Regions from separate parts of the Clostridium sp. MB05 genome, predicted to be linked through region 1. Evidence: riboswitches for the same ligand, from Rfam matches in the RefSeq annotation. Region 1 holds a riboswitch; each other region holds the start of a gene.
What was found. A riboswitch is a leader RNA that binds a small molecule or an ion and turns the genes downstream of it on or off. The one in region 1 is predicted to bind S-adenosylmethionine.
Positions count from the first base shown of each region.

Region 1 (7,944 bases):
CTTGGGTATATTAGATTCTAATTTTATATCAGCACATACAGTGTTAGTTAATGATGAAGATATAAAAATATTAAAAGAAAGAGGAGTAGGTGTATCCCATAACATAGGTGCAAATTCTAAGGGGGCAAAAGGTGTAGCGCCTATTGTCAAGATGAAAGAAGAAGGAATAAGCATAGGGCTTGGAACGGATGGGCCTATGAGTGGAAATACTTTAGATATAATAACTCAAATGTCACAAGTAGGTAAGATACATAAGTTATTTAATAAGGATAGAACGTTACTACCATCAATAGAATTAGTAGAGATGGCTACCATAGGTGGAGCTAGAGTATTAGGAATGAGTGAAGATGTTGGATCCATAGAAATAGGAAAAAAGGCAGATTTAGTTTTAATAGAGACAAAATCTGTTAATATGCAACCAATATATGATTATTATGCTACTATAGTTTATTCGGCTAATCCTAGTAATGTAGATACGGTAGTAGTTGATGGAAAGGTTGTTGTTAGAGATAAGATTTTGTTAAGTGAGGAATTCACAGAAATTAGAAAAAATTTAATGAGCCTAAAGGAAAAAATAAATAAGGTTGCTAAAGAACTTTAAGGGTAGCCTATTAAATTAGAAAAGGTATTGTTGTACTAAAGATCTAGAATATTATTTAAGAAAAAGAACATATTAGAAATTTTAGGTATTGAATAAAATAAAAGCTTCTAAAGAAATGTATAATCTTTAAGAAGCTTTTTTAATTGGAAAAAATTTATATAAAGTTATTAAAATTCATTAAAAATATCTATAATTTAATTACATATACAAATAAATGGTAACTTGAATATAAAGTTAAATTTTAGCTAATATTAATATTATGGAAAAGACGTTCTAACTCAAGCTCTTGAAGCATAGCATAGGAGTAGAGTTTACCACCCATGAGGTTCTTTATTATTTCTTTTTTAGAGTATCCTTCTTTAAATAGTTTAAGGTTTTTGATTAACTTTTTTAAAGAAGAATGAGATATTTCTAAAATATTGTAAAGTTCCTTAGCTGTATAGTAATCTTTTGGTAAGAGCTTAAAAAGCTTATCTTGTAATTCAAGTTTATACTTTAAATCAGTTTCTATACAGTTATGAGGACCATGTTTCCCTCTATGGTGGTAGTTGCAAAGATATTTATAGTTTAACTTAATATCGTAGCCACCTTCGTGTTTATGAACTATATGATGAATATCCGCTTTTGATCCACAAATTTCACAGTGGTACAAAGTCATGCCTCCTTTTTATATCTTTAATAATATTATAAAATAAATTTATTTTTATTTCAAATTAGATATAAAAGTATATCATTGGGTGAGTAGGTATTTTACGCTAAAAATACGTGCATCCTAATACATAGAATTATATTGTTATAATAAAGTGTTTATATTTACTTTGTTATATTCTTAAAAAATACTTGTAAAGGTGGTATAATATACTATATAATATATATATAGTATATTATATTACGAGACTGAAGGAAAGGTGATACAGTGAGACATAGTTATGATTCATTTGATTACTGGGAAGAATTAATTAATGAAAATAAAACTATAAGAGGACATATGTTTATGGATAAGTTACCTAATGAAAAAAGTATATATATCCATAGCTTAGTTTTTTGCAAGAATAACGGACTTAATAATACATGGGCATACTTTCCAAATGAAAAAATATTGTTAGGATATATTCAATATTCATTTTTACAAGAAGCCTTTTATAAATGGATATATGGAAAGGAAAGGTTAGTTGTTAATGTCCCAAACATTCCAGTAGAAATAATAATTTCAGATGGAGAAAAAAATAAAAAAATATCTAAAGAAGAAGCAGATAATATGAGAAGACATGTAAAAATGATAAAGGAGTGTTGGGCTTTACCTAAAGATAAATTAATTAGGGCACTTCAAAAGTTTGCTAGAGACTTTAATAGAACTTGGTACGGAGACAATAGAGAATTTTTATATTTAAAAATTTTTAATACACCAAAAGAATTAGGGGAATTTGTTATAAATTCAAGCTATATGACAACAAGTGAAAGAGAATTTCAAGAGAGAACTAGCTTAATTATTTCAGATTGGAAAGAAGTATGTGAAAAAGCTGATAAAAATAAGAGCCATGGAGAGCGATTTAGAGATATTTTATTAAAATCCCTTACAGAAATAATTTAAAGGTAAAACTAATTATTGACAGTAATAATTACTAAATATATAATATTACTGTCAATAATATTTGCGGGTGTAGCTCAATGGTAGAGCCCTTGCCTTCCAAGCAAGTTACGTGAGTTCGATTCTCATCACCCGCTCCATATGCGTTATTAGCTCAGTTGGTAGAGCACCTGACTCTTAATCAGGGTGTCCCGGGTTCGATCCCCTGATAACGCACCATTAAAAGAGAGATTAATTTTATGTAATCTCTTTTTTTCTATTTATAGAACATTTAACACTAAATACTTTATTGTTAATAGTAACTTTAAAAATAAAAGACTTATATAAGGTGTTAGGAATATTTTTCATATTGACAATAGTATATTAAATTGATACTATTATAGTGCAAAATTTAAAAGTCTTATCAAGAGTGGTGGAGGGACTGGCCCTATGAAACCCAGCAACCAAGAATTTTAATTAATTCTTAAGGTGCTAAATCCTGCAGGTAAACCTGGTAGATAAGAGGCGAACTATAATTTTTTATATGTGTGAGTAAAGCTTCTGTATTTCTACAGGAGCTTTTTTTACTCTTTAGAAAATTATATTTTTATATTTATTTTGCATAATTATTGTAAGATATTTAGTTATTAAAGTTATATCCTAAAGAGTAAAAAATGTGAATATAGTGCGCGTGCAAGATTTTCCTCAGGCAAGATTCGGAAATGCACATGCGCTAAAAAAAGTCGACGGCTCGACAAGCTCGCCTTTGCGACTTTTTTAATTTTGTTATTAGAAATAATTTATATTTTAAAGGAGAGGAAGAAATTTTGAAAAACAAAGGTAATGGACTAGCTTTAATTCCATTAGGAGTATTCTTATTAGTGTATTTAGGTACATCTATAATAGCAAAAGATTTTTATGCTGTATCAGTTATTGTTCCTTTTTTAGTAGCAGCTCTAACAGCATTAATTATGAATAGAAAAGTAAAGTTTGATGAAAAAGTAGAAGTTTTTTGCAGGGGAGCAGGAAACACTAATATTTTATTAATGATATTAATATTTATATTAGCAGGAGCCTTTGCTGAAGTTGCTAAAAATATGGGAGCAGTAGACTCAACTGTAAATTTAGGATTATCTTTATTACCAAGTAGTCTATTAATACCTGGAATGTTTATTATAGGTTGCTTTATAGCTTTATCTATAGGAACATCAATGGGAACAATAGTTGCATTAGTTCCAATTGCAGTTGGAATAGCAGACAAGACAGGAATAGCAACAGCATTGGCAGTTGGAGCAGTAGTTAGTGGTGCTATGTTTGGAGATAATCTTTCAATAATATCTGATACAACTATAGCAGCAACAAGAACTCAAGGTTGTGAAATGAAAGATAAATTTAAAATGAATTTTATAATAGTTCTTCCAGCAGCAATAATAACTGCGTTAATATTCATGGTATTAACAAGAAATGCAAATGTAGTTAGTTTAGATTCTTTAAGTTTTAATATATTCAAAATTTTACCTTATATAATAGTTATAATAACAGCTTTACTTGGAGTTGATGTAATAATAGTTTTATTACTTGGAATCTTGTCTTCAGGTATAATAGGATTTATATTTGGAAGCTTTGACTTATTGGGATTATTTAATTCTATATCTGATGGAATAGCTGGTATGAGTGAGCTAATAATAATCTCATTACTTATAGCTGGAACAATAGAGATAATAAAGTTTAATGGTGGAATAGACTTTATACTTAACAAAGGACTGAAGAATTTTAAAAGTAAAAGAGGGGCTGAGTATGGTATTGCAACCCTAGTAAGTTTAGTAGATATTTGTACTGCTAATAATACAGTAGCAATAGTAACTGTTGGACCAATAGCTAAAAATATTTCAAATGAATTTGAATTAGAACCAAAGAGAGTTGCAGGAATAATGGACATGTTTTCATGTGTATTTCAGGGTATAATACCATATGGAGCTCAACTAATATCAGCGGCAGGTCTTGCAGCTTTATCACCATTTGCAATAATGAAATTTTTATTTTATCCATATCTTATGGGGATATGTGCTATAATAGCTATATATATTCATTGGAGAAATAAATAAGGCTGTTGTAAAAATTTAAATATATAAACCAAAAAACAAGGAGATAACTTTTTAGTTATCTCCTTGCTTTTTATAAGCTTTAATTTAATTCTTAACTTTTTAATTATTTATTATCCATTGTAAGAAGGCATATACTTTGAGAGGATATACCCTCACCACTGCCAGTAAATCCAAGTCCTTCTTCAGTAGTTGCCTTAACATTAATTTGACTTAAATCAATTTCTAAAGCTTGTGCTATGTTTTCTCTCATTTGTTGTATATAAGGAGACATTTTTGGTTTTTGAGCAATAATAGTTGCATCTATATTGTTTATGGAATAACCATTATCTGAAAGAAGTAATCCTACTTGTTTTAAAAGTTTTAAACTTGAAATACCTTTGAATCTTTCATCTGTATCAGGAAAATGCTTGCCTATATCACCTAGAGCTGAAGCACCAAGCAATGAATCCATAATTGCATGAAGTAATACATCAGCATCTGAATGTCCAAGTAAACCGTGCTTATAAGGAATTTTAACTCCTCCTATTATTAAGTCTCTTTCTTCAACTAAACGATGTACATCGTATCCTAATCCTATCCTCACTTTATCACCTCTAAATTAATTATAGAATTATTTTACCATAAATATAGAAGATATATTTAAAATTTATTTTTTAGAACTATAATACTTTTTTAAAGGGATAGACTTTAGAATTATTTTTTACATATTTTTTCTTAAATATTTTATTAATAAGATGATTTAATTTAATATTAAGCTTGTAAATAAAGTGAATGGTCCTAGATGAAAGTTTCTTACGTTTAAGGACGAAATCTACATAAATTATTTTTCTATTCATAAGTTGCTCCTAAAATATTAATAGACTATAAAAAGCATATATAAGTTCTAATAAATTGCATTAATTTAATTAAAGTAAATACACTTTGTTATAGTATAAGTAATTCGGTATTACAGGAACTTATATATAAAATTCAAAAATATATATGCTTTTAAATTTTCTTCATATACTGCTAATGAGATTTTACTATAAAATAAATAATACAAAATGTAATGTAAATTAATAATTAGAACATATATATTATAAAAGTCCATAATGTTTATGATATAATATATGATAGAGTGGTATAAATGTTTAATGGGAGATGATGAATTTGAAAGAAAAGATTAGAAGAGTAATAGGGATTATTTTAATAATAGTTGGACTAGCATTGATAATATCAATTGTTTATAAAAAAATGGAAACTTCAAAGAAACAAAAAGAGCTTCAAAATATTTTAGAACAAGTAATAAATGAAGATCCGAAAAGTGAGGGATCTGATAATGGTGATAAATCAATTAATGGATATAAACCTATTGCTTTAATTGAAATTCCAAGTATAAACTTATCTCAAGGCTTAGTGGAAGGAATGTCTGATAATGTACTTCAGTATTACTTAGGTCATTTTGAAGATTCAGCAAAACCAGGAGAAAAAGGAAATTTCGTGGTAGCTGGTCACAGGGTATCAGATTATTCAGAAGCATTTGTAAACTTGTACAAAGTTGAAGCAGGAGACGATATTATAGTTAAGGCAAATAAGAAAGAGTATATATACAAAATAGATGAAAATTTTATAGTTGATCCAAGTAGGGTTGATGTTTTAGATAAAACAGATGATGCAACAATTACCTTAATAACTTGTACTGTTGGAGCTAAGGAGAGAGTTATAGTAAAAGGTAAGCTTATAGAAACAAAGGATCTACAAAGTGGAGGAGAATAATGAGCAATTTTCAAAGTGATAAATATAAATTCTCAACTAAGGCTCCATCAAATTTAGCTTTAGAAGAGGTTGTTGAGAAAAGGTCAGAAGAAATAGAAAGGCTAAAAAATGAACTTTTAACTTATAAAATACTTATTAAAGATTTAACACATGAAGAGCCATCATATAATGTAAGAAACAAAATTTTAAATATAGCCTATTTTATGATAGAAGATGTAGAACTTTTTGAATACTTAAATACAACAAAGAAATTTCCGATAAATAGACTTTTCAAAAGAACACCAATAGAAAAAGAATTTTTTCACAATTGGAAAGAGCATATAATAACATATGTTGTTATATTATCAAATCCTAATTACAAGTATCTACAAGAATATATACAAATAGTTGAAGCTATTAACATAATGGGAGTAGATGAGGTTTCTGAGCTTATAAAGTCAACAGAGCATAGGGGGATTATACTAGAAAAGAGTATTAGGAAGGCTATAGTATTAACTTTTAAAGGTGAGTTTGTAAAGGTTAAGTGCGGTAAGGAAAATAAAGTTGGAGAAGATTTAATTAGTACTGAAGCTATTTCTATTAAGAAGTATAAATTACAATTTTCAATATTAATTAGCTTAATTGTAGTTATACTTATGATATCAATATTTAAGTATAGATCCATTGATAAAACTGTAGTAATAGAAACTACTTCTGAAATTACATTAGAGGTAAACAGCTTTAATAGAGTTATAGATTCTTATAGTAAAACAGAAAAAGGCGGAAATATGCTAAAAGAATTAAATGTAAATAACTCTGAAATAGATGATTCAATAAAAAATATATTAAATTATGCTGCTAACAATGAAATGTTTCCTGAATCAGGAGTAATAGTTACTGTAGCTGGGAATCCTTTAAAATATGGAGTTTTAGAGAAAACAGAAAATTTTATTGAAGAAGAGAAACTTAAAGTTATGTTAAATAATTCAGGAGATGAACATAAGGTAAGTCCATAAAATCTGTAAAAGGTGATAAATTATGAAGCAAAAGAATAGTGAGAAAAAGTATGTAATAGTACATAATGATAGAGGAAATGAAATAAGATTAAATAAATTTATAAGTGAAACAGGAATATGTTCCAGAAGAGAAGCAGATAAGCTTATAGAAAGCGGTAGAGTTACTATAAATGGAATAAAAGCAGTTATGGGTACGAAGGTAACAGAAGAAGCAGATGTTAGAGTAGATGGTAAATCTATAAAGAAAATTGATGATTTAGTTTATATAGCATTAAATAAACCAGTAGGAATTACATGTACTACAGAAAAAAAGGTTAAGGGAAATATAGTTGACTTTGTAAATCATAAAAAGAGAATTTTTCCAATAGGAAGATTAGATAAAGATTCTCAAGGATTAATATTGCTAACAAATGATGGTGATATAGTAAATAAGATATTAAGAGCTGGAAATAATCATGAAAAAGAATATATAGTTACTGTTGATAAAGCTATTGATGAAAAGTTTATAGACTCCATGGCAAATGGTGTAAGAATATTAGGTACAGTAACTAAAAAATGCTATGTCACAAAAGAAAATAAAAATACATTTAGAATAATTTTAACTCAAGGTATGAATAGACAAATAAGAAGAATGTGTGAAGCTTTGGGTTATAATGTAGTTAAGTTAAATAGAATACGGATTATGAATATAAAATTAGATAATTTAAAAATTGGAGAGTGGAGAGATTTAACATATACAGAGTTAAAAAAGTTAAATTTATTAATTGGTAATTCAGGAAGAACAAAGGATTTTGATGATTAGAAAGCTATAAGCTGTTAAATTATTGCAGCTTATAGCTTTTCCTTATCTTGAGTTTGTAAGTGGACATATGTAAGTTTGCGTTGACTTGGAGTTGGACGACGGAATAAGTAAATTTACAT
Region 1 is NZ_CP174370.1:759,671-767,614, forward strand. Features, by position in the region: gene ACH36K_RS03820 (amidohydrolase) at 1-601, shown strand, start outside; gene ACH36K_RS03825 (HNH endonuclease signature motif containing protein) at 843-1,253, opposite strand; gene ACH36K_RS03830 (hypothetical protein) at 1,518-2,192, shown strand; tRNA gene ACH36K_RS03835 (tRNA-Gly) at 2,256-2,329, shown strand; tRNA gene ACH36K_RS03840 (tRNA-Lys) at 2,333-2,408, shown strand; SAM riboswitch class I at 2,587-2,693, shown strand; gene ACH36K_RS03845 (Na+/H+ antiporter NhaC family protein) at 2,996-4,273, shown strand; gene ispF (2-C-methyl-D-erythritol 2,4-cyclodiphosphate synthase) at 4,377-4,856, opposite strand; gene ACH36K_RS03855 (sortase) at 5,423-6,028, shown strand; gene ACH36K_RS03860 (hypothetical protein) at 6,028-7,023, shown strand; gene rluF (23S rRNA pseudouridine(2604) synthase RluF) at 7,046-7,825, shown strand.

Region 2 (7,944 bases), 850 kb from region 1:
GCATAAGCATTATATCTATCATAGATGCCTCATCTATTATAATTACATCTGCCTCTAATGGTTCTGATTCTCCTTTTCCATAATAAGAATTTTCCTCTTCACTTACTCCCATTTCTAGCAATCTATGTATTGTTTTTGCTTCTCTTCCAGTAGATTCAGTCATTCTCTTAGCCGCTCTTCCTGTTGGGGCTCCTAATAAAACCTTCATTCCACTATTCTCATATATTTCTATTATAGATTTTATTATCGTAGTTTTACCTGTTCCTGGTCCCCCTGTTATTATTTCTATTCCATTTTCAAACGCTCCAATTATTGCTTCTCTTTGTGAAGAAGCAAATTTTATATTATTTTTTCTTTCAAAAGCTTCAATTTCAAATTCAATGTCTGAATTTATAGTCCTAAAATTTTCTATGCTTAATGTTATTATTTTATTTGTTACTCCAAGCTCACAATAATAATATGGTAGCGAAAATATTGCTTCTATATCATTTATCTTTTCAATTTTTATCTTTGTTTCTAAAGCTAAATTATACAAACTTTCTTCTACTAGCTCTGATGGAACTACTAAAATCTTTGATACTTCATTTATTAAATTTTCTTTTGGCATATATGTATTTCCAGCTGCTGAAAATTGATTTAATATATATCTTATGCCACTTTGTATTCTAAATGGTGATATTGTTTCTATACCAAGGCTTTTTGCTATCCTATCTGCAGTTATAAACCCTATCCCTGATATTTCATCTGAAAGTATGTAAGGATTTTCTAAAATTATAGACTTAGCATCTACTCCAAATTTCTTATATATTTTTATACACTGATTTGTAGTCATACCATGCCCTTGAAAATATATAATTATATCTTTTAAATCTTTTTGTTCTATATATGATTCATATATTATCTTAAACTTCTTTTCTCCAATACCCTCAACTTCTTGTAATCTTTCTATATTGTTATCTAATATATCTAATGTTTTCTCTTTAAACTTTTTGACAATTTTTTTCGCTGTTATAGGCCCTATTCCGTGAATTATTCCAGTACTTAAATATTTCTCAATCCCCTCCACAGAATCTGGTAGTATTTCTTCATATTCTTCTATATTAAATTGACGCCCAAATTGTTTATGTAATACCCATTGTCCTTTTAATTTAACATATTGCCCTTCTTTTAAAAAAGGAACTATCCCAACTGCACTTATGCACTCTTTATCTGATCTTATTTTTGATACTACATAACCTGTATCATCACTTTTGAATACAATAGATTCTACTATTCCATTTAGAAATTCCATGCTATCTCTCCAAATCTTTCAATGATATTTTAATATTTACAATTTTATTATATAATTATATCATAATTTAAAAATTTTAAATTCTTAATATTATACAATATTAGCAATATGGAGGTGCTTACATGATAATAAAAAATTGCAACATAATATATCTTGATAAGATAGAAAAGGGATCTGTTTTAATTGAAAATGGAAAGATCAAAGAAATAAACCCAAAGAATACGAATGATAATGAAATAATTGATGCAGAAGGATTATATTTATCTCCAGGCTTTATAGATGTTCATATCCATGGTGCTGGTGGTCATGATACGATGGATGGCACATTTGAAGCAATTAATGAGATTTCTAAAACTATAGTTAAACATGGAACTACTTCATTTACTCCAACTACAATGACTGTAGCAATAGATGATATAAGAAAATCAATGGAAATTATAAAAGAAGCTAAAGAAAATGGTACTGATGGTGCTATCGTTTTAGGTGCTCATCTTGAAGGACCTTTCATAAGCCCAAAAGCTATTGGAGCTCAAAACCCTAACTTTTTGATTCCTCCAACAATAGAAAACTTTAATGCTATGGTAGGAGATGCTGAAGATGCTGTTGTATCAATTACAATTGCTCCTGAAGTTCCTGGCGCTAAGGAATTAATAAAAGAGTTATCAAAAAAAGGAATAGTTTGCTCTATAGGTCATACTAAAGCTACTTACGATGAAGCTATGGAAGGAATTAAATGTGGTTGCTGCCACTCAACTCACTTATTTAATGCAATGACACCATTTGCTCATAGAGAACCTGGAGTTGTAGGTGCTATATTTGATAGCGAAGTAACTACAGAAACAATTTCTGATGGTATCCATATATCATATCCATCACTTAGAATAGCTTACAATCAAAAGACAACTGATAAAGTTTTATTAGTTACTGATGCAATGATGGCATGTGCGATGCCTGATGGTATGTATGCATTAGGAGGTCAAGAGGTTGTTGTTAAAGATGGAGCTGCAAGACTTTTAAGTGGAAGCTTAGCTGGTTCAATATTAACTCTAGATAAAGCTATTAAAAATGTATATAAAAATGTTGGTCTTTCATTAAACGAAGCTGTAAAAATGGCAACTTTTAATGCTGCTAGACATTGTAAAGTTGAAGATAGAAAAGGTCTTATAAAAGAAGGCTTCGATGCAGATTTGGTTTTATTTGATGAAGACATAAATGTAAAAAATGTTATAGTTGCTGGTAAAGTATTAGTATAAATAAAAATGCTCCAATTCAAAATTGGAGCATTTTTTATTTTAAAGATACTTCTTTATTTCTTCTACTTTATTTAAATCTTCCCAAGGTAAGTTTAAATCATTTCTTCCAAAGTGACCATATGCAGCTGTTTGCTTGTAGATTGGTCTTCTTAATTCTAAATCTCTTATTATAGCTCCTGGTCTTAAATCAAATACTTTTTCAACTATTGAAATTATTTCTTCTTCTGATTTCTTTCCAGTTCCAAATGTTTCTACCTCTATAGAAACTGGCTTAGCAACACCAATTGCATATGCTAATTGAATTTCTAATTTATCAGCTACTCCAGCTGCTACTAAATTCTTAGCAACCCATCTAGCCGCATATGCTGCTGATCTATCAACTTTAGTTGGATCTTTCCCTGAGAAAGCACCACCACCGTGTCTTCCATATCCACCATAAGTATCAACTATTATCTTTCTTCCAGTTAATCCGCTATCTCCTTGTGGTCCTCCAACAACGAATCTTCCAGTTGGATTTATGTAATACTTTGTGCTATCGTCTAATAATTCTGCTGGAACTACAGCTTTAATTACATGCTCCATTAAATCTTCTCTTATTTGTTCTTGAGATACATCTTCACTATGTTGAGTTGATATTACTATTCCATCTATTCTTATAACTTTATTATCATCATATTCAACTGTAACTTGAGTCTTTCCATCTGGTCTTAAGTATGGTAAAGTTCCGTTCTTTCTTACTTCTGATAATCTTCTTGATAATCTATGAGCCATAGCTATTGGTAATGGCATATACTCTTCTGTTTCATTTGTTGCAAAACCAAACATCATTCCTTGGTCTCCTGCTCCAACTGCTTCAACATCATCTTTTTGCCCTGCTCTAGATTCTAATGCTTCATCAACACCCATAGCAATGTCACCTGATTGTTCATCTATTGATGTTAGTACTGAACATGTTTCACAGTCAAAACCGTATTTAGCTCTATCATAGCCTATTTCTTTTACAGTTTCTCTAACTAACTTTGGAATATCAACATAACAATTAGTTGATATTTCTCCCATAACCAATACCATTCCTGTTGTAACAGCTGTTTCACAAGCAACTCTTGCCATAGGATCTTTAGCTAAAATACTATCTAATACAGCATCTGAAATTTGGTCGCAGATCTTATCTGGATGCCCTTCTGTAACTGATTCTGATGTAAATAATCTTCTCATTTTCATTTCTCCTTTCATTTTATTTGATATTAATTCTAATTAATTTAATTTATAAAATAAAAAAATCTCTTCGATAAGAAGAGATGTTAAAAGTCATAATCTTTCTTATCTTGCAAAATTACTTTGCAGGAATTGGCACCACACTCAAAATTACTGAAGTAGGTTGCCGGGTTTCATCGGGCCCTTTTCCCTCCGCCTCTCTGGATAAGAACTAATATCAAATTTTACTTTTCAGATTATATCATCTTTAATATTAATAGTCAACTACAGAACCTAAAATAATTACATATTTAGATTCTTTAACTGATAAAATATTAAATTATTTAAAAATATAAAAAAAGACAAGTAAACTTGCCTTTTGTGGTGGGGGAGGACGGATTCGAACCATCGAAACGAAACGTAACAGATTTACAGTCTGCCCCCTTTGGCCACTCGGGAACTCCCCCACATTTGGAGCTGGCAATAGGAATCGAACCTACAACCTGCTGATTACAAGTCAGCTGCTCTACCGTTGAGCCATGCCAGCATATTTAATTTTTAAAATGGTGGAAACAACAGGGATCGAACCTGTGACCCTCTGCTTGTAAGGCAGATGCTCTCCCAGCTGAGCTATGCTTCCATAAGAATAAAATTTTATAAAATGGTGGGGGAGGACGGATTCGAACCATCGAAACGAAACGTAACAGATTTACAGTCTGCCCCCTTTGGCCACTCGGGAACTCCCCCATTTTATGGAGCTGGCAATAGGAATCGAACCTACAACCTGCTGATTACAAGTCAGCTGCTCTACCGTTGAGCCATGCCAGCATATTATAAATTAATAAATTTCAAATGGTGGGGGAGGACGGATTCGAACCATCGAAACGAAACGTAACAGATTTACAGTCTGCCCCCTTTGGCCACTCGGGAACTCCCCCGTTTAAAATTTATTTAATTTCAGTTAAGTAAACTTTGTATCTTCTCAACCGACAATGATTAGTATATATTTATTATATCTTAATTTCAAGTACAATTTTCACTCATTTAAAGAAACTATATTTAATTTATTCTGTTTTTCTTTTATTTTCTTCTAATTAATACTAATATCTTTTTTATTAACAATTTTTCTGTCATAATTATTCTATATTAGATATTAAATAAACATCCCTTCAACTTGTAATAATTTTTAATAAATATATATTGCTATAAGTAAAATAATTTTTTAAATAATAATTTCTTATACTTCTTTTTCTATAATATCTAAATCAATATAATCACTTATAATATCCTTAAACTCTTCATATTCTTTATTTGACATTCTTTGCTTTACTAAAGACATACCTTTTGTAATGTTAACTGTATTTTCTCTATACGAAAAATAGTCATTAACTTTTATTATATCTACTATAGCTAAATTTCTAATTAATACATTTATTTTTTCTTTTCTAGCTTTATCTAAATGTCCAAACAAATTATTAGAGGAATCTACTTGATTTATAATAATTGTAGATTTATTTTTTTCCTCACTAATAAACTCTTCTTCTTTATTGTATTTTACTACATTTTCACTAATAACTTCTTCACTTTTTAATGGCTCCCACACTAATAAAAAATATATTGGGATAACTATACTAATTATTATGGTAATGGTAGAAAATAGTAATCTCTTCATTCTATTTCATCTCCTTTTATTTGATTAATTTCCTCTTTTATGATTTTTATACATTTTATTATAATTAATCTTTATCAAACATATACTTTTATGGCGGGGGTGAATTTTAGTGAAGCGTAAAGTATTATATAACTCTTATAATTCTCATATTGAAATAGCAAATTCTATTAAAAATTATATTACGGAAAATACTATAATAGTTTGTATAGGAACAGATAAATGTATTGGTGATTGCTTAGGTCCAATGGTTGGCACATTTCTAACAGAAAAAGCCTTCCCTCTCCCAGTGTACGGAACAATAGAATCTCCAATACATGCTTTAAATATAAATAAAAGATTGAATGAAATTAATAAATTGCATCCTAAATCCTTAACTATAGGTATAGATGCTTGCTTAGGTGAATATAGCTCAATTGGTGAAATACATACCAGAGATTATCCAATACATCCTGGAAAAGGTGTTGGTAAAAATTTACCTGATGTTGGAATTGCCTCAATAATAGGAATAATAGATTCAAGTGAAAATGCAGAAATTTTCACATCTAGAAGCATTCGTCTAAATTTAGTTATGGAAATGGCTAAAGTGATTTCTTCTTCAATTATTGAAGCATATAAGATTGTTAATAAATAAAAGGGAGCAATAAAATACTCCCTTTTACAATCAATTATATATACTATGTATAATATTCTACTACTCTATCAAAGTTATTTCCTTGTCTGATAGACTAGATTCTATTTTATCTAGATATCCTAAAACCTTGCCTGTACCCTCTGCTACTGCTTCTACAGAGTTATTAGCAACATCGACATTGACTCCTGTTTCATGCTCTATTAGCTTATCTAATCCATCTAATAAAGATCCTCCACCAGTCATTAAAATGCCTTTTTCTATTATATCAGCAGCAAGTTCAGGTGGTGTTTTTTCTAATACAAATTTAACATTATCGACAATTAACGATACTGATTCTTTTAGTGCATAAATTATTTCCTCTGATGTAATAGAAACCTCATCTGGTAATCCAGTAATTAAATTTCTACCTTTCATCATAGCAGTTAAGTTTCTTGATCCATTAAATGCTGATCCTATATTTACCTTTAACTCTTCTGCCGTTTTCTCACCTATCATTATCTTGTACTTATTTCGTACATACTTTATTATAGCATCGTCAAATGAATCTCCAGCTACTTTTATTGATGATCTTACTACAACTCCCCCTAAGGATATTACAGCTATATCAGTAGTTCCACCACCAATATCTACTACCATAGAGCCACTAGGTTTAGTTATATCTAATCCTGCACCAATTGCAGCAGCCAAAGGTTCTTCTATTAAATGTACTTTCTTTGCTCCAGAATTTCTGGCAGCATCAATAACTGCTCTTTTTTCCACCTCCGTTGCTTGTGATGGAACACATACCATTACTTTAGGAGCTGTAATTTTACTTTTTCCATATGCTTTTCTAATAAATTCTTTTAACATTTTTTCAGTTATGTCATAATCTGATATAACACCATCTCTTAATGGCCTTACTGCAACTATATTACCTGGAGTTCTTCCAATCATCTTCCTTGCTTCTTCTCCAACAGCAAGTATTTTATTATTATTTTTATTTATTGCAACAACTGATGGTTCCTTTAATATTATCCCCTTACCTTTTGCATAAACTAAAACTGTTGCTGTTCCTAAATCTATTCCTAGATCGCTCCCACTTCTCCAAAACCACATTCCTTGTTCACTCCTACTCTTTTCGCACTATAAAATCTTTCAAAATTTCTCTTATTTTGCATTATTAGCATATTTATTATTATATATGGAATATGGTAATCCTTCAATATGTTTGTACTTAAATTCGTAATCATTTACTTACTCTGCTGTTTTATATTTCATTTTAGTGGCTTTTCCGCCCCTAATATGTCTTTCTGCTTTATTTAACTCTAATATAGAGTGAGTTTGTTCTGCTATAGCTGGATTTATCTTTGGTAATCTTTCTGTCATATCTTTATGAATAGTGCTTTTACTAACTCCAAATACCTTAGCTGTCTTCCTAATTGTATCTTTAGAATCTATTATATATTTAGCAACCTCTAAAACTCTTTCTTCTATATAATCCTTCAAAATATTACCTCCCTTTGGATAAACTATTAATATGTGACCATTAGTATCTAATTTATTCATCAGTCATTTAAACCAAATGACTGATGAATTATTTATTATTCTTGATTAAATGTAAAATATGTTGTTGGATTTAAATCTTTTCCATTTACATCTTGAACTTGTATATTCAAATGTTCACCGAATTCATCATTGGTAAATATTTTTGAGCTGTTTCCAACAGTTCCTATAACAGTTTCTTCTGTTACTTTATCTCCAACATTTACTCTTATGTCTTTGGATAAATTACAATACTTTGTATATAATCCATTAGCATGAGCAATAACTACATAGCTTCCTTCTTCAACTTTGCTTGAAACTTCTTTCACTTCTCCCACTGCAGCAGATTTAACTTCAGTTCCAACACTAGCTTTTATATCTA
Region 2 is NZ_CP174370.1:3,855,552-3,863,495, forward strand. Features, by position in the region: gene ACH36K_RS18100 (ATP-dependent RecD-like DNA helicase) at 1-1,291, opposite strand, end outside; gene nagA (N-acetylglucosamine-6-phosphate deacetylase) at 1,414-2,544, shown strand; gene metK (methionine adenosyltransferase) at 2,584-3,759, opposite strand; SAM riboswitch class I at 3,862-3,970, opposite strand; tRNA gene ACH36K_RS18115 (tRNA-Tyr) at 4,121-4,205, opposite strand; tRNA gene ACH36K_RS18120 (tRNA-Thr) at 4,211-4,285, opposite strand; tRNA gene ACH36K_RS18125 (tRNA-Val) at 4,303-4,378, opposite strand; tRNA gene ACH36K_RS18130 (tRNA-Tyr) at 4,401-4,485, opposite strand; tRNA gene ACH36K_RS18135 (tRNA-Thr) at 4,492-4,566, opposite strand; tRNA gene ACH36K_RS18140 (tRNA-Tyr) at 4,592-4,676, opposite strand; gene ACH36K_RS18145 (hypothetical protein) at 4,976-5,410, opposite strand; gene yyaC (spore protease YyaC) at 5,520-6,041, shown strand; gene ACH36K_RS18155 (rod shape-determining protein) at 6,102-7,136, opposite strand; gene spoIIID (sporulation transcriptional regulator SpoIIID) at 7,275-7,526, opposite strand; gene ACH36K_RS18165 (peptidoglycan DD-metalloendopeptidase family protein) at 7,622-7,944, opposite strand, start outside.
Region 2: another riboswitch for S-adenosylmethionine. It lies ahead of metK (methionine adenosyltransferase); the one in region 1 lies ahead of ACH36K_RS03845 (Na+/H+ antiporter NhaC family protein).

Region 3 (7,944 bases), 150 kb from region 1:
TTCAATAACTTATATGCTATAAATAATTTATCCACAGATTTTAAAAATATAATCTCTTATAGGGTAAAAAATGGCTGTGTTAGATATCTTCCTCTAACACAGCCTAAACAATAGAAATAAATATTTTCTCTTTTTCTAATATTATTTTTATCCATTCCCATTAAACTATTTATTCTATTAAGAATCCTGCACCTTTAAGTCCAGCATCATCTCCAATTTCTGCTACCCTTATATTTACTGCTTCCTTATTTATAACCTTTTCCTTAACTTTATTTATTATTATTGGGATAATTGATTGATTATATAAAACTACAGAACCTCCTAAAACTATAATTTCAGGGTCAACTACTGATATTATATTAGAAATTCCTTTAGATAAATTTTCACATAATTCTTCAATTAGCTTAATTGCTACTTCATTATTATTTTTATATAAATCAAAAACTTCTGGTGTTTCTATGTATCTTCCTAGTTTTTCACTTGCTTTTCTTGAAATATTAGGGCCACTACATTGACCTTCTAATCCTCCTTTAACCAATCCTGAATGACTATATTTATCTTCATTTATTATTAAGTTGCATATTTCTCCTGCAAAACTATTTGCACCATTTACTATTTTATTATTAATTATTAAAGCTCCACCTACACCTGTGGATACAGTAATGTAAAAAACGCTTTCAGCACCTTTTGCAGAACCTATCATTGCTTCTGCAAGACCAGCAACATTTGCATCGTTATTAATTTCAGTTTTTAATAATGTGTTTTTTTCAATATATTCTTTCACATTGAAATTATCCCAGCCTTTTAAATTTGGAGCCTTAAGTATTTTACCACTTTTAATATCTAAAGGACCTGGACTTCCAATTCCTATCCCACTTATACCTTTTTCTTTCCAATTAGCATTAATATGATTTATAATTTTATCTAAATTGTATTCAGGCCCCTTGTTCACTTCATTTTCTATTTTAAGTTTTTCTATAATATTTCTTTCTTCATCCATTAAGGCAGTTCTAATATTAGTTCCACCTATATCTATACCTATTATATATTTCATTTTTATAATCTCCATTCTATTATTTTATATAATTTAAACATTTACATTATAATTAATAACAAGCTTAAGCTTGTTATTAATTATATTATGAGGGATTTATTATATAACTGGATAACTTTTTAAAACTGTAACATTACCTTTTATTGAATATTCTCCTAAAGTAGCTGGAATTAAATAACTATCTCCCATTTTTATTTTTTCTGAGAAATCTTTTCCTTCTATTGTTCCTTCACCTTCTACGCAAGTGTACATATCAAATTTTTCAATATCGCTTAGATCCTTATATTCTGAAGTTACAGATATTTTCTCTATTCCAAAGTACTCATTTTTACATAATAAACTTTGACTATATCCTTCATGCTTTATTTCTTCTTTTTCACTAAGATTTTCACATTGAAGGTCAAAGTTTATAACGTCTAATGCTTTTTCAACATGTATTTCCCTTGGCCTTCCATAATCATATACTCTATATGTTACATCACTATTTTGTTGAATCTCTGCTATTATAACTCCTTCGCATATAGCATGAACTAATCCACTATTTATTAAAAAGCAATCGCCTTTTTTAACTTCTATCTTATTTAAATAACTTTCTACTTCATTATTTTTTATAGCTTCTTCAAATTGTTCTTTACTACACTCTTTAGTTCCCACTATTAAACAAGCACCTGGTTTAGCATCCATAACATACCAAGCTTCTGTCTTACCATAATCCCCTTCATACTTTGCTGCATATTCATCACCTGGGTGAACTTGTACTGAAAGTTTTTCTTTTGAGTTTATAAGCTTTATAAGTAATGGGAACTTTTCAAGAGTAATCTTTTCTCCAACAAGTGCATGCCCGTATTTCTTTATTAAATCATTAAATCTAGTTCCTTTTAATGAGCCATTTTCTACTACTCCTGTTCCATTTGGATGGCATGCTATATCCCAGCTTTCACCTATTTCTCCCTCTGGCATATTATTTCTAAAGGCTTCGAAATCTCTACCACCCCATATTTTTTCATAATATAAATTTTCAAATCTAATTGGATACATTAAATCACCGCCTTATTTTAATTCTTCTTAAAGATAACATATTCTTATATAATATAAAGTAATCTTTAAAACAATCTTATAGCTGGATTAATTGAAATTCAATAATAACTCACTTTAATTTTGTATATAATCTAACATCTTATAATTTATTATATAGTGATATTTTTTATTTACTATTCTAATTTTTAGAAAATGAACTAGATAATTCTTAAAACGATTTTCCAAATAAAATTGCTAAAGGCTTTCTATATTAACATTTTCAAAATTTTAGACTTTTATAATTTCCTAAAAAAATTTCCCTAGGAAACAACTGTTTTGAACCTAGGGAAATAATTTTATAATAACTTATTTAATACATAATCTACTTCTATATTTGTAACTACTAATAATCCCGCTTCATCTATATCAAATAAATCATTATGATGTGCTACAGCAGTATTTGAATTACATGAATTTTTAGTTCCTACTTGTATATAGGTACCTGGTACTTCTATTAAGAATTCTGCGAAATCATCTGCTCCTAGTTTCTTTGGATAGTTGGTTATTACATTTTCTTCTCCCACAATATTTTTTGCAATAAGAGCAACTTCCTTACTAACTCTTTCATCATTTATTAAAGGTGATGCATAATCTCTAAACTCAACTATAGCCTCTGCCCCATAGCTTTCTGCTATATTTTTCGCTATTTTTTCTACTGACTTATTTGTCTTTTCTCTTGATTCAAAAGTAAAAGCTCTCGTTGTTCCTTCTAATGTGACTTCTCCTGCTACTGTATTGTAAGTAGTTCCCCCTTTGATTAATCCAACTCCTACAACTACTGTATCAATAGGATCTGTTTGCCTACTTACTATTGATTGTAGATTTACTACTATTTGGCTAGCAATATATAAAGCATCTGTTGATAAATGAGGTGCAGATACATGACCACCTTTGCCTTTAATAGTTATCTTAAAATAATCACAAGATGCACAGCTAGGCCCACTAGTTACTGATACCTTACCTAAGTCTATTCCTGAAGCTACGTGAGCTCCTATTATTTCTTCTACTCCATCTAAGCATCCTTCTTTAAGAAATATTTTAGCTCCTTGTCCAATTTCTTCTGCTTGTTGGAAGAATAATCTTACCTCTCCTACCAGCTCCTCTTCCTTTTCTTTTAATATTTTTGCAGTTCCAAGAAGGCTAGCCGTATGTCCATCATGACCACAAGCATGGTTATATCCATCATTTTCAGATTTATAGTCTTCCTTATTTAAATCTGGAACCTTAAGAGCATCTATATCTGCTCTTACAGCTAAAATTCTATTTGATGCTTTTTTACCTTTTATTATTCCTAAAACCCCAGTTTCCCCAATTCTTTTATGTGGAATATTTAGTTTGTCTAGCTCTTCTTCTATCTTCTTTGCTGTATTATATTCTTTTAAACTTTCTTCTGGATACTTATGAAAATATCTCCTTAATTCAGTAATATAGTCCTTTTCCTTTATTACATAATCTTTTATATTCATAAAAATAGCCCCCTTATATTAATCACTCACAGTATTTTACTTATTTATATTCATATTGTTATAAATAGTTTTATTCTTTAATTTCTATTTCCAAGTTGGTATATAAGCCCCTTTATATACTTCCTCTATAACCTTAGCTACTTCATCTGATCTAAATGCTTCAACAACTTTTTTATAAACTTCATTATCTTTATCTTCAGTTCTTGCAACAATTACGTTTATATAAGGATTGTCACTACCTTCTTTAACTTGTTCTAAGTAAATAGAATCTTCTTTTGGATTAAGTCCTGCATCAACTGCATGTCCACCATTTATTAAAGCTGCAGTTACATCTTCTAATAATCTTGGAGTTTGAGCTGCTTCAACTTCTATAAATTTTATATTTTTAGGGTTTTCAACTATATCATCTAAAGTTGGAGTGTATCCTGCTGCCTCATTTACCTTAATAACTCCTGCTGATTCTAAAACCTTTAAAGCTCTTCCTCCATTAGTTGCATCACTTGGTATAGCAATAGAGTCCCCATCTTTTAGCTCATCAATAGATTTTATTTTATTTGAATATACACCAAGAGGAGCTATTAAAGTTTCTCCTATAACTGATAAATCAAATCCTCTATCTGCAATATCTTTATTTAAGTATGCATAATGTTGGAAAGAGTTTAAATCTATCTCCCCATCTGCTAAAGCCTGGTTTGGCTGACTATAATCTGAGAAAGGAACAAGTTCTACAGTTATCCCTTCTTTTGCAAGATTTTTTATTACAGGATTCCATTGATCACTACTTTCACCAACTACTCCTACCTTAACTACTTTATTTTCTGTTTTTGATTTTCCTCCTTGACATCCTACTAATGAAAAAAGTAATGCCCCTGATAATATTATACTTAGTAAATTTTTAGCTTTCATATTTTAAGTCCCCTTTTTATTTATTTTTTATTTTTGCTTATTGCTTTAATTTTAATGTGTTGTTTTTTTAATTACTCTATCCCCTAGCCCTTGAATTATATTTACTACAATAAGTAATATTATTACTGTTACAAAGGTTATATCTATTTGATTTCTTTGATAGCCATATCTAATTGCTAGATCTCCAAGACCTCCGCCACCTACTGATCCTGCCATAGCTGTTAATCCAACTAAGCTTACAAAGGTTATTGTTGTTGCCCTAACAATATTTGGTATACTTTCTTTTAGATACACTCTAAATATTATTTCTAAAGGTGATGACCCCATTGCCTCTGCTGCCTCTATCACCCCCTTATCTATTTCTGATAAAGCACTTTCTATTTGCCTTGAAAAGAAGGGTATAGTTCCTAAAACTAGTGGTACAAAAGACCCCCTTGTTCCAATGGCTGTTCCTGCTATAGCCCTAGTTAATGGTATTGCTGCTGCTAATAAAATAATAAATGGTATTGATCTTGTTATATTTATTATCTTATCTAAAACATAATAAACTGGTTTATTTTCTAATATACTTCCCTTCTTAGTTACCACTAATATTACTCCTAATATAAGACCTATAACAAATGATATAGCTCCTGATACTAAAAGCATAATCAAGGTTTGTCCAGTTGCTTCATAAATTTCTGATATTTTTTTTACTGCATTAGGCAATAATTTTTGTATTAAGTCTGCCATCTTTAATCACCTCAACTTCCACATTTTTTTCTTTAAGATAGTTTATAACATTATGAATTTGTTCTTCTTGACCTTTAATTATTACAATAAGTCCACCAAGTGGAGATTCTTGAATTATCTCTACATTTCCAAAGATTATATTTGCATCTACATTAAATTCTCTAGATATTATCGAAATTATTGGTTCAGTTGTACTATTTTCTAAGTATTTGAGTTTTAGTATTTTTTCATTTTCCTTAATTTCTACAACTGAAGATTTATCTTCTATTAAGTCATATATATTACTTAATAAAGAAGTACTATCTATAAAATTCTTTGTTATTTTTTCTTTAGGCTCTGAGAATACCTTAAATATATTTCCTTCTTCTACAACTCTTCCATTTTCCATAACAGCAGCTCTTGTACATATTTCTTTAGCTACTTGCATTTCATGAGTTATTATTACTATGGTTATTCCAAATTTTCTATTTACCTCTTTTAAAAGCTTTAGTATTGATTTTGTAGTTTGTGGATCTAAGGCACTGGTTGCTTCATCACAAAGTAATACTTTTGGATCATTGGCTAAAGCCCTTGCAATGCCTACCCTTTGTTTTTGTCCTCCACTTAATTGAGATGGATAAGAATTGGCCTTATCTTCTAATTCAACAAGTTTTAATAATGATGTAACCTTATCTTTTATTTCCTCTTTTGAATATTTACTTCCCTTCAGAGGATAGGCTATATTTTCGAAAACTGTTCTAGACTTCATAAGATTAAAATGTTGAAATATCATTCCTATCTTTTTTCTTTCTTCTCTAAGTTCCTTATTTGATAAATCATTAAGGTCTTTTCCATCTATAAGTACTTGCCCCTTAGTAGGTCTCTCTAAAAAGTTTATGCATCTAACTAGAGTTGATTTTCCAGCTCCACTAAAGCCTATAATTCCATAAATTTCACCTTTGTTAATATTTAATGTTACATCCTTTACCGCTTCTACTTTTTCACCTTCTGTATCATAAGTCTTGTATAAATTTTTTAATTCAATCATGTTGCCCCTCCCTCTACCCTAAAAAAGGTAATAAAAAAACTGCTTTCCTAAAAAATAAGAAAGCAGTGTAATACACTTCTATATTTCATTCTTATCTTTCAGACGCAGTAAACATCTGCAGGATTTAGCACCTTAAATCATAACTAATTTAAGTTCGTAATTCAGGTTGCCAGACTTCACAGGGCCAGTCCCTCCATCTTTCTTGATAAAAATCTATTCATTTTTTTGTTTTTCATTTCTTGTTCCTCATTATATATGTATATATTTCCACTGTCAATAGTATTTTTACTTTTTTATAAAAAGTGGACATATGTAAGAAATCCATTATATTTTGCTAAGTCATTTTAATTTAAAATAAAAAACTAAAATTAAACCTCTAAATAATTAATTACTTAGAGGTTTTTTATTTAACTATATAACTGGATAGCTCTTTAAAACTGTAACATTACCTTTTATTGAATATTCTCCTAAAGTAGCTGGGATTAAATAACTATCTCCAGTCTTTATTTTTTCTGTGAAGTCTTTTCCTTCTATTATTCCTTCTCCATCTACGCAAGTTAACATATCAAACTTTTCTATATCACTTGCATCATTGTATTGTGAATCTATAGTTATTTTTTCTATTCCAAAGTATTCATTTTTACATAGTAAGCTTTGCTTATAGCCTTCATGCTTTATTTCTTCTTTTTCACTAAGGTTTTCACATTGAAGATCAAAGTTTATAACATCTAATGCTTTTTCAACATGAATTTCTCTTGGTCTTCCATAGTCATATACTCTGTATGTTACATCACTATTTTGTTGAATCTCTGCTATTATAACACCTTCGCATATAGCATGAACTAATCCACTATTAATTAAAAAGCAATCACCTTTTTTAACTTCTATTTTATTTAAATAACTTTCCACATTATTATTTTTTATAGCTTCTTCAAATTGTTCTTTACTACAATCTTTAGTTCCCACTATTAAACAAGCACCTGGTTTAGCATCCATAACATACCAAGCTTCTGTTTTACCATAATCCCCTTCATACTTTGCAGCATATTCATCTCCTGGATGTACTTGTACTGAAAGTTTTTCTTTTGAATTAATAAGCTTTATAAGTAATGGAAATTTTTCTAAAGTAACCTTCGCTCCTACAAGTGTATGTCCATACTTTTTAATTAAATCATCGAAGCTAGTTCCTTTTAATGAACCATTTTCTACAATTCCAGTCCCATTTGGATGACATGCTATATCCCATGTTTCACCTATTTCACCTTCTGGCATATTATCTCTAAAGGATTCAAAATCTCTTCCACCCCATATTTTTTCATAATATAAATTCTCAAATCTAATTGGATACATAATCTTTCTCCTTCCTTAACAACACTTCTTAAGTAAAATATATATTTCAATATATAGATTATTAAATTAATTGATTTTCTTCAGTTATTCTATTTTATTTATAATATTTATTTTCTATAATATTTATTTTCCATAATATTTATAATAAATAATTTTCTATACATTCTCCTACGGAGTTAACTAAATATTTAACATGTTTCTTTAGTTCTTCTTCTACATGGTTAAATGTAAATGAATTTTTAGTTATCTTAAACATAGTTACGTCATTCCATGAATCTCCTATGGTATATATATCTTCATTTTCTATTAATTCTTGATCTGCTAGATATTTT
Region 3 is NZ_CP174370.1:909,578-917,521, reverse strand. Features, by position in the region: gene ACH36K_RS04440 (ROK family protein) at 170-1,054, opposite strand; gene ACH36K_RS04435 (type I phosphomannose isomerase catalytic subunit) at 1,154-2,092, opposite strand; gene ACH36K_RS04430 (M20 metallopeptidase family protein) at 2,428-3,597, opposite strand; gene ACH36K_RS04425 (MetQ/NlpA family ABC transporter substrate-binding protein) at 3,682-4,503, opposite strand; gene ACH36K_RS04420 (methionine ABC transporter permease) at 4,555-5,235, opposite strand; gene ACH36K_RS04415 (methionine ABC transporter ATP-binding protein) at 5,204-6,262, opposite strand; SAM riboswitch class I at 6,351-6,474, opposite strand; gene ACH36K_RS04410 (type I phosphomannose isomerase catalytic subunit) at 6,674-7,612, opposite strand; gene ACH36K_RS04405 (HAD-IIB family hydrolase) at 7,752-7,944, opposite strand, start outside.
Region 3: another riboswitch for S-adenosylmethionine. It lies ahead of ACH36K_RS04415 (methionine ABC transporter ATP-binding protein); the one in region 1 lies ahead of ACH36K_RS03845 (Na+/H+ antiporter NhaC family protein).